3 regions of the Vibrio bathopelagicus genome follow, and region 2 is predicted to be linked to each of the others. Evidence: riboswitches for the same ligand, from Rfam matches in the RefSeq annotation. Region 2 holds a riboswitch; each other region holds the start of a gene.
What was found. Region 2 has a riboswitch for thiamine pyrophosphate ahead of thiD (bifunctional hydroxymethylpyrimidine kinase/phosphomethylpyrimidine kinase). Riboswitches for the same ligand answer to the same signal wherever they lie in the genome.

Region 1: another riboswitch for thiamine pyrophosphate. It lies ahead of thiB (thiamine ABC transporter substrate binding subunit); the one in region 2 lies ahead of thiD (bifunctional hydroxymethylpyrimidine kinase/phosphomethylpyrimidine kinase).
Region 3: another riboswitch for thiamine pyrophosphate. It lies ahead of thiC (phosphomethylpyrimidine synthase ThiC); the one in region 2 lies ahead of thiD (bifunctional hydroxymethylpyrimidine kinase/phosphomethylpyrimidine kinase).

The regions. Positions count from the first base shown of each region.
Region 1 is NZ_CP062500.1:3,236,529-3,239,807, reverse strand. Features, by position in the region: gene mpl (UDP-N-acetylmuramate:L-alanyl-gamma-D-glutamyl-meso-diaminopimelate ligase) at 1-1,069, shown strand, start outside; gene IHV80_RS14425 (flavin prenyltransferase UbiX) at 1,107-1,730, shown strand; TPP riboswitch at 1,774-1,893, shown strand; gene thiB (thiamine ABC transporter substrate binding subunit) at 1,947-2,939, shown strand; gene thiP (thiamine/thiamine pyrophosphate ABC transporter permease ThiP) at 3,038-3,279, shown strand, end outside.
Region 2 is NZ_CP062501.1:1,564,507-1,567,785, forward strand. Features, by position in the region: gene IHV80_RS23245 (ABC transporter ATP-binding protein) at 1-421, opposite strand, end outside; gene thiD (bifunctional hydroxymethylpyrimidine kinase/phosphomethylpyrimidine kinase) at 411-1,304, opposite strand; TPP riboswitch at 1,402-1,513, opposite strand; gene IHV80_RS23255 (DMT family transporter) at 1,612-2,529, opposite strand; gene IHV80_RS23260 (helix-turn-helix domain-containing protein) at 2,606-3,279, opposite strand, start outside.
Region 3 is NZ_CP062500.1:3,569,606-3,572,884, reverse strand. Features, by position in the region: gene IHV80_RS16025 (multicopper oxidase family protein) at 1-1,200, shown strand, start outside; gene crcB (fluoride efflux transporter CrcB) at 1,301-1,684, shown strand; TPP riboswitch at 1,747-1,845, shown strand; gene thiC (phosphomethylpyrimidine synthase ThiC) at 1,975-3,279, shown strand, end outside.

The sequences.
Region 1 (3,279 bases), on a different replicon from region 2:
GTTCTTGCTGCATGACCGTTGGGTTTTGGCGGTATCGGGAACGCATGGTAAGACAACAACATCGAGCATGCTGGCATGGATCCTTGAAGACTGCGGTTACGCGCCGGGCTTCCTTGTGGGTGGTGTGCTAGGTAACTTTGGTATCTCTGCTCGCCTTGGTGACAGCATGTTTTTCGTGGTGGAAGCCGACGAATACGACAGTGCTTTCTTTGATAAGCGATCTAAGTTTGTTCATTATCACCCAAGAACGTTAGTGATGAACAACCTCGAATTCGATCATGCGGATATCTTTGATGATCTTGAAGCGATCAAGCGTCAGTTCCATCACTTAGTTCGCACTGTGCCAAGTAATGGCCGTATTTTCTCACCGAAGCAAGATATCGCGATACAAGATGTGTTATCTCGTGGCTGCTGGAGTGAAACTGAGTTGAGTGGTGAACTCGGTGATTGGGATGCCAAGAAATTAGTTAAAGACGGCTCTAAATTTGAGGTGTACTTCCAAGGTGAATGTGTTGGAACCGTCGATTGGGATTTGGTTGGCGATCATAACGTCAGCAATGCTTTGATGGCGATTGCCGCAGCACGACACGTGGGTGTGAAACCTGATCTCGCTTGCGAATCGTTGGCTACCTTTATTAATACCAAGCGTCGCTTAGAATTTAAAGGCGAAGTGGCAGGCGTTTCTGTCTATGACGATTTTGCTCATCATCCTACAGCGATTGAACTTACGCTGGGCGGTTTACGTAATAAGGTCGACACGAAAAAAATCATTGCCGTTTTAGAGCCTCGTTCTGCCACCATGAAGCGTGGTGTACACAAAGAAACTTTGGCTGATTCGCTCAAGCAGGCGGATTCTACCTACTTATTCCAGCCGGATAACATTGATTGGTCTGTACAAGACGTTGCCGATGCGTGCCATCAACCCGCACACGTGAGTGATGACATGGACGCATTCGTTGCTAAAATTGTCTCAGAGGCACAAGCGGGCGACCAAATCTTGGTAATGAGTAATGGTGGCTTTGGTGGTATTCACCAAAAACTGTTGGATGCGTTGGCACTCAAAGCTTAACCGATCCAAGACCTTATAATTTGAAGTAATTGAGAACATGACAAAACACGATAAAGCTATAACCCTCGCTTTCACAGGCGCATCTGGTGCGCCTTACGGACTGCGTTTACTTGAATGCTTATTGGCGGCAGATTATCAGGTTTATTTACTGATATCGTCTGCAGCGCGAGTGGTGTTGGCGACAGAGCATGAACTTAAGTTACCTGCTGGGCCTGACACAGCGAAACAAGTTTTGGTGAAGCATTTAGGTTGCGACCCAGAAAAGCTGGTGGTGTGTGGCAAAGATGATTGGTTCTCTCCGGTGGCCTCTGGTTCAGCAGCGCCGAAGCAGATGGTGGTGTGTCCATGTTCTGCGGGAAGCTTGGCTTCAATTGCTCATGGTCTATCAGATAACCTGATCGAGCGAGCAGCTGACGTAGTTATGAAAGAGCGAGGCCAGCTGTTATTGGTGGTTCGTGAGACGCCATTTTCTACGCTGCATTTAGAGAACATGCACAAACTCTCGACCATGGGCGTGACGATCATGCCTGCTGCTCCGGGTTTTTATCATCAACCTAAGTCGATCGAAGACCTAGTCGATTTTATGGTGGCGCGCATTCTGGATCATCTTGGTATCGAGCAAGGTTTAGTGCCACGTTGGGGTTACGATCAACGTAATTGATCCAAACTTGATAGCTTATTGTTAAAATTCGAATTACAATTCTGAACACTCATCGGGGAGCGAACCATTCAAATAATGAATGCGAGCTGAGATCAAGTAAGCGCTTGGGACCCGTAAACCTGAACCAGATAATGCTGGCGTAGGAATTGAGTTAGGAACAACTTCTACCGTTCTCCTCCCTCAAACCTGTGCCGCTCAGACCATGGAGAGCGTCCAGTGAAATTCACATTAACAACCCTTGCTGTTACAACAGCCATCTCTTTTTCTGCCGTTGCTGCAGACAATACTCTAACTGTATATACCTATGATTCTTTTGCTGCCGATTGGGGCCCTCGCCCGGCCGTTGAAAAAGCATTCGAAGAAAAGTGTGGCTGTGATGTGAATTTTGTCGCGCTAGAAGATGGCGTGTCTATTCTTAACCGCTTGCGTCTTGAAGGTGGTAACAGTAAAGCAGACATCGTGTTAGGCCTAGATAACAATCTAATGGCTGAAGCGAAAGCGACGGGCTTATTGGCTGAGCACAGTGTTGATACGTCATCAGTGACACTTCCTAACGGTTGGAACGACAGCACCTTTGTTCCTTATGATTTTGGTTACTTTGCGTTTATCTATAACAAAGAGAAATTAGCAAACCCGCCTAAGAGTTTGAAAGAGCTGGTTGAGCAACGTGACGACCTCAAGGTTATCTACCAAGACCCGCGTACTTCAACGCCGGGTCAAGGCATGATGCTATGGATGAAGTCTGTTTACGGTGATGAAGCGACAGCGGCGTGGAAGAAGCTCGATCAGAAAACGGTTACTGTGACTAAAGGTTGGTCTGAGGCTTATTCTATGTTCTTAGAAGGCGAGTCGGATTTAGTCTTGTCTTACACGACTTCTCCTGCTTACCACATTATTGCAGAAAGTGATTCTAAGTACGCAGCAGCAAGCTTTGAAGAAGGTCATTACACTCAAGTGGAAGTGGCAGCTAAGGTCAAAGGCAGCAAGAACGAAAAGCTGGCTGATGAATTTATGGCATTTATCCTAAGTGATGAGTTCCAATCGGCGATGCCAACGGGTAACTGGATGTACCCAGTTACTGACATCGAACTACCAAAGGGGTTCGAGCAGTTAACGGTGCCGCAAAAAGCTCTGAGCTTTACGCCTGAAGAAATCGCCGCTAAGCGCAAGCCTTGGATCCGAGAATGGCAGAGTGCACTTACTTTTTAAAAAATGAGCTTTCTAACTTACTTTAAAAATTAGCTTTCTGTATTTAAAGGTTCGTTCGATATACTTTGAGCGAACTATTTACGGTAACAAATCAATTTATGATAAAGAAAACACCTAAGGTCGGGATTTGGGTTGCGATACTCATTGCCGCCTTCGTGGTTTCAGCAGTTGGGGCATTGCTTAGCAATGCCCCTTCTCTTGATATCAGCCAAGTATGGTCCGATCCTTACTATTGGCATGTAACGAAATTCAGTTTTTATCAAGCGACACTCTCAACTTTACTGAGTGTTGGCTTTGCTATACCTATTGCGCACGCTCTGTGTCGCAGGCAATTTTTTGG
Region 2 (3,279 bases):
ACAATTGATCCGGCATTGCATTCGCGTAATCGGCCAAACCAACCGCTGCTAACAGCTCTAGCGCTTGGTTAGTTTGTGCTGCTTTATCAGAAGCTTCGTCTTGAAAGCGAAGGCTCAAACACACATTGTCGATAACCGACAACCACGGCAGTAACAAATCTTGTTGCGCCATGTAAGCAATACGATCGGTTAAAGGCAGTTCATCAGACGTTGCCAATGTGCCCTGCCATTCCACCTTGTCATCCAGTAAGCCTGCCAGATAACGCAACACAGTCGTTTTTCCGCAACCACTTCGACCCAGTAATACCGTCCACTTACCCGCGTTTATGCTCAGCGATAGCCCTGATAAGGTTGCATGTTCACTATCGCGATAACGCAAGGTGGCATTGCTGAGTTGAACCCCAACCGTATCAACGGACATTACTATGTCCAGCGAAGAAGTGGTTTACAGGGCCATGGCCTTGACCGACTTGCAACTCATCAGCATGAGCAATCGCGCGAGAAATGTATTGTTTGCCGAGATCAACTGCCTCTGCCAGCGTATTACCTTGAGCCAAGAAAGAAGCAATCGCTGATGAAAGCGTACAACCAGTACCGTGAGTGTTTTTAGTCGGGAAACGCTTCGCGCTAATCAAAGCAGACGTGGTTGGTAAAATCAGCAGGTCGTTACTGTTTTCATCTTTCTCCAAGTGACCGCCTTTTAGCAGGACTGCTTTAGCACCCAATGCGCGTAGGTCTTCAATCATGCCCTGCATTTCTGCTTCGCTTTCAGGCACGGCTTTGCCGGTAAGTGCTGCGCCTTCTGGCAAGTTAGGCGTAATGATGTCTGCGAGCGGAATCAGCTCTTGTTTTAACGTAGTGATAGCCGAGTTTTCTAGAAGAAGGTCGCCACTGGTTGCCACCATTACAGGGTCGATCACCAAGTGTTTAGGTTGGTATTGTTTGATTTTGTCTGCGACGACTTTGATGATTTGCGAATCCGCCAACATGCCGACTTTTACAGCCACGATATTCAGATCGGTAAACACTGCGTCTAGCTGGCTAGCGACATGCTCAAGTGGGATTGGAAAAATGGCTGATACGCCTTGGGTGTTCTGAGATGTAATCGCGGTAATTACCGAACAAGCGAAACTACCGGTTGCAGACATGGCCTTAATATCAGCTTGAATGCCCGCGCCGCCGCCACTGTCAGAACCCGCAATGGTCAAAACAATCGGAGTATTCGTTCGAACCAAACCATCAGCAGAGTGCCGTGAAACTGAAGCTTTTGGATTTAAATCTTTTGAAATAGAACTGTGTGTCATTGTCGCTCCTACTATCTTACAAAACGTAGGAGAACGAACACCGATCGAAGGAGAAGTCGCAATAAATTCATGAAGGGTTTTCATGAGAGCAGACGTAGATCGAGTGCTTATAGTTCCCTACGCCAGTGTTAACTGAATCAGGTTCAACGGGTCTCGATTAACGATCTCAGCAAACACCAAATAAGGTATATGCCCCCCGACTATTGATAACGATAGTAACAGCACTCTCACAGCTGAGATACTGATTTTCTTCAAATATAAGAATTACGCATGAAAAAATTTCAATTAGGTTCAACTAAACAAACACTTATAGCCTTCCTTTAGATGGCTTCGACTGTATAAACAAGCACAGCACAATCAGAGACATACCAAGCCAGCCTGTAAAAGGAATCAGCTCGCCGACAACGCAGACCGCAAGTACCGCTGCAACTACCGGTTCAAACAGAGTAAGTAGATTGGCACTGCTCGCGGTGACATGGCGTAAACCAAAACTGAACGCGACATAACCCAAACACTGCGGAATGAACGTCAAATAACTGATGACTAATACGTTGGTCTGCGAGGAAAACAGATTCTCACCAGTAAACCAGAGCGTTGGCAGCAACAGCATCGCGCCGAGACCAAAAATACTGCCCATCGCCGCTTGAGACTCAATATCTTTGTCTATCAGTGCTTTTGTCGCCCAAGAATAAATGGCGTAACACAACCCAGCAACAAGACCTAAAGCTATACCCAATAGCTTTAGATCATCACCTGATTCATGCGCCGATGAAGATTCTGAAAACACTAACAACCCAATACCAACCACACCAATCGTAAAGCTAGTGAGCCAACGTCGGTTGATATTATTCTTTTTGCTGATAAGACACTCTAACAGTGCAGAAAAGAAAGGCGCGGTAGCAATCGAAACGACTGTACCAATCGCAACACCAGATAACTTCATAGATGAATAGAAAGCCAAAGGATAAACCGCCAAAGCCAGTGCACTCACCGCTAGCAATTTCTTGTTCAGCAAAAGCTTGTCGAGTGCGGATAGGATCTTTCGAAACGCTAAACCCGCTTGCAGCAAGCCACCAACGCCCATCGAAAACGCACCAATCGCTAATGGGCTGAGATCAGGTGCAAAGCTTGCGGCAGTGCCTGTCGTGCCCCATAAAACAGAAGCAAACAGTATTGCTAAAGTACCCGTTTGGAATTCGTTAACGCGATTGATGGCGAGATTCATTACTATTACCTAGTTTTTTTCATTTCTGAATTAGATAATAGTGAAGATGCTTTAAAATTAGTTTGCAGAACGGACGCTATTCTTGTTTTGGAAGACTCTCTTTCATCGAGCCTAGAAACGCCCTTGGGGACATTCCAAAGTGCTGAGAAAAGCGGCGACTGAACGCAGACACATCAGTATACCCAACGTTTTCAGCGATCAATTGGACAGGCAAATCGGTATGGGTCAACAAGGCTTGCGCTTTCTCCATACGATATCGAGTGATGTATTTAAGCGTACTGATACCCAGGCACTCTTTAAATCGTTTCTTAAACTGCGTTGGGCTCAAGCACGCTGTTTCTGCAAGCTGTGAAATAGAGAGTGGCTGAGCGTAATTATCCGCAATGAGCCTTTGCACCGCGCGAATACGTGGATCGATGCTTTTGCTTACTTGTTGTTGCTCTAACAGCAGTGAAAATACGTCCAAGATTGATGACTCAATACCACTGTCTACTTGATATTCCAGCTGCTTCTCAACAAATAACAAGAAGCTCATCAAAGGCGGTGTTATCGTGAAAACCGAGAGCTCATGCTCTAACAAGTGCTGTGGCAACTCCGCCATATCCGCGACAATAAACCGCGCCGCTTCATCCGCTTTAAATGCATGCGCTGTCGTTACCGGAATCACCACACATTCGCCCACGGCCACTTTGCCGACATATCCCACCATTTCGATATTAATACTGCCTTGGATCGGCAATACCAATTGAT
Region 3 (3,279 bases), on a different replicon from region 2:
GGACAGATTCCTGCTCCGACGATTCGGTGTCGACAGGGTGAAAAGGTCACAATTCGTTTTACCAATAAGCTATCAGAACCTACGACTATTCATTGGCATGGCTTAAGAATTCCTATCGAAATGGATGGAGTTCCCTTCTTAAGTCAGCCACCGATCATGCCAGACGAAACATTCATTTATGAGTTTACACCGCCAGATGCTGGCACATTTTGGTATCACCCACACATGAACAGCGTTAAACAACTTGGCATGGGCTTGGTCGGGCTCATTATTGTCGAAGAGAGTACGCCAGTTCAGTTCGATGAAGAGCATGCTCTGATGCTTAAACATTGGCATATCGACAAACAAGGTCAGTGGAAAGACTTGATGATCCCTCGCCTCAGCGCTCGTATGGGCACGCAAGGAGAGTGGAGTAGCGTCAATGGAATACATGAACCTATCTATCAATTGAAGCAGCACGCAACGACTAGGCTGCGTATCGCGAATGTTGATAACACGATTACCTATCCGATTGCTATTGAAGGGGCAGAAGCATGGGTCATTGCCATTGATGGTAACCCTGTAAAGACACCTTATAAGCTGACTCAACATAAAATTGGCCCGGGTATGCGTGTCGATCTTGGGCTTATTGCTCCCAAGGTGGGTGGGCGAGTGAATGTCCTTCAAATGAAGGGACGTTTTCCTTTTTCCTTGTGTGAATTTGAGGTCGTAGGCTCAACGCTTATAGAAGGCCAAGCACTTCCGTTATTACCTCTTAATCCTGTGCCTAACTTAGATCTCGTCAACGCAGAAGAGATCGATTTTGTGTTTGAGTGGGAAGGTGCGGTATCACCGGTATCTAAAGATGGGAAGTTCATGCCTAAGTTTTGGCTCACTAATAAGCGTGCATGGGAGGGAATGAGCAAAGACAATATTCCAGAGCCATTGGCGACTTTAGAGTTAGGTAAGACTTACATATTCGATCTTAAGAACGTCACTCAATATCATCACCCGATTCATATTCATGGTCATACATTTACTGTATTGGAACTTGATGGTAAAAAAATTGAAGAACCTTTCCATACCGATACAGTGTTACTTGGAAAAAACGGCCGAGCTAAAGCTGCATTTGTTGCAGACAACCCAGGACGTTGGATGTACCACTGTCATGTAATTGAGCACATGAAAACGGGACTAATGGGATATATTGAAGTTAAGTGACACCTGTAACGTTTGATTTTTGCGCATGAATTCTAAGTTTCTACCCTCGCTTTTATCGGCGGTAAAGCTAGAATATAGGGACTGTTATTTGGGAGGATTCATGGGTCAGTTATCTATTTTAGGTTTTATTGCCATTGGTGGCGCATTTGGTGCTTGTTCGCGCTATTTGATTTCAGAGTTATGTGTGGTGATGCTCGGGCGTGGTTTTCCTTATGGTACGCTAACCGTTAACGTGATTGGCTCTTTCATTATGGGCTTGCTCATCGCCGCATTCGAGAATGAGATGGTTGCGACAGAACCATGGAGACAGATCATCGGTCTTGGTTTCCTTGGAGCACTGACTACATTTTCTACATTTTCGATGGATAACGTGCTTCTTATGCAGCAGGGCGCTTTCTTTAAGATGGGACTCAATGTGCTACTCAACGTGGTTCTCAGCATATCAGCAGCATGGATCGGCTTCCAACTTTTGATAAAGTCTTAAAACTTTCTTACGATTTGTTAACAACTCGGCTTGGTTTATCCAAGCCGTTTTTATATACTCGATCGAACTTGTCGGAGTGCCATATGGCTGAGACCGTTAACTCGGGATCCGTTGAACCTGATCAGGCTAATACCTGCGAAGGGAACAAGAGTAGATATCTAACTAGAATCCTTCTAGAGATCTATCTCCAGATCACAACTGTATTTCTTACCGTGATCCCTCTTGTAGCATCTAATCCGTCAAGCATTTTTATCCCTATAAATAATGGCTAAAAGCCAAGGAAAAATGCTATGTCGAGTCGTAAACAAGCAAGACTGGAAGCGAAGAATTTCATTGATTCTTTATCCGTACAACCTTACCCAAATTCAAAAAAGGCTTACATCCAAGGATCTCGAGAGGACATTCAAGTCCCTGTACGAGAAATATCACTTGCTGACAGCCTAGTTGGTGGCACCAAAAAAGAGCCTGTATTCGAACCTAATGCACCCATTCAAGTTTACGATACCTCAGGTGTTTACACAGACCCTACACACGAAATAGACCTGTATAGCGGTCTTCCTAAGTTGCGAGAGCAATGGATTGAAGAGCGTGGTGATACGGAACTGTTAGACGATGTAAGCTCTGTTTACACTAAAGAACGTTTAGAAGATGAATCCCTAGACGACCTTCGTTACGGAAACCTACCTAGAATTCGTCGCGCGACAGACAATCAATGTGTTACCCAACTGCATTATGCTCGTCAGGGTATTATCACTCCTGAGATGGAGTACATAGCGATACGTGAGAACATGGGACGTCAGAAGTTCGCTGACGAGCAACTTAACCACCAACATCCTGGCCATAATTTTGGCGCAAACCTACCGAAAGAAATCACCCCTGAGTTCGTACGTAAAGAGGTTGCTGAAGGTCGAGCTATTATCCCTTCAAACATCAACCACCCAGAATCAGAACCTATGATTATTGGCCGAAACTTCTTAGTGAAAGTGAACGCCAATATCGGTAACTCTTCAGTAAGCTCTTCAATTGAAGAAGAAGTTGAGAAGTTAGTATGGTCAACCCGCTGGGGTGGCGACACCGTAATGGACCTTTCTACTGGACGTAATATCCACGAGACTCGTGAATGGATCCTGCGTAACAGTCCTGTGCCGATTGGTACGGTTCCTATGTATCAAGCGCTTGAAAAAGTGAATGGCGTTGCTGAAGACCTCAATTGGGAAGTGATGCGCGATACCTTGATTGAACAAGCAGAGCAGGGCGTTGATTACTTTACTATCCACGCAGGTTTGCTGCTTCGTTACGTACCTATGACGGCTAAACGTGTGACTGGCATTGTCTCTCGTGGTGGATCTATTATCGCGAAATGGTGTCTTGCACATCATCAGGAAAGCTTCCTATACACACACTTCCGCGAGATCTGCGAGATCTGTGCGAAGTACGATGTTGCTCTGTCATTAGGTGACGGCCTACGTCCTGGCTCGATTGCAGATGCCAATGATGAGGCTCAATTCTCTGAGTTACGCACTCTCGGTGAGTTGACTAAAGTGGCTTGGGAATATGACGTTCAGGTGATCATTGAAGGCCCTGGACATGTACCT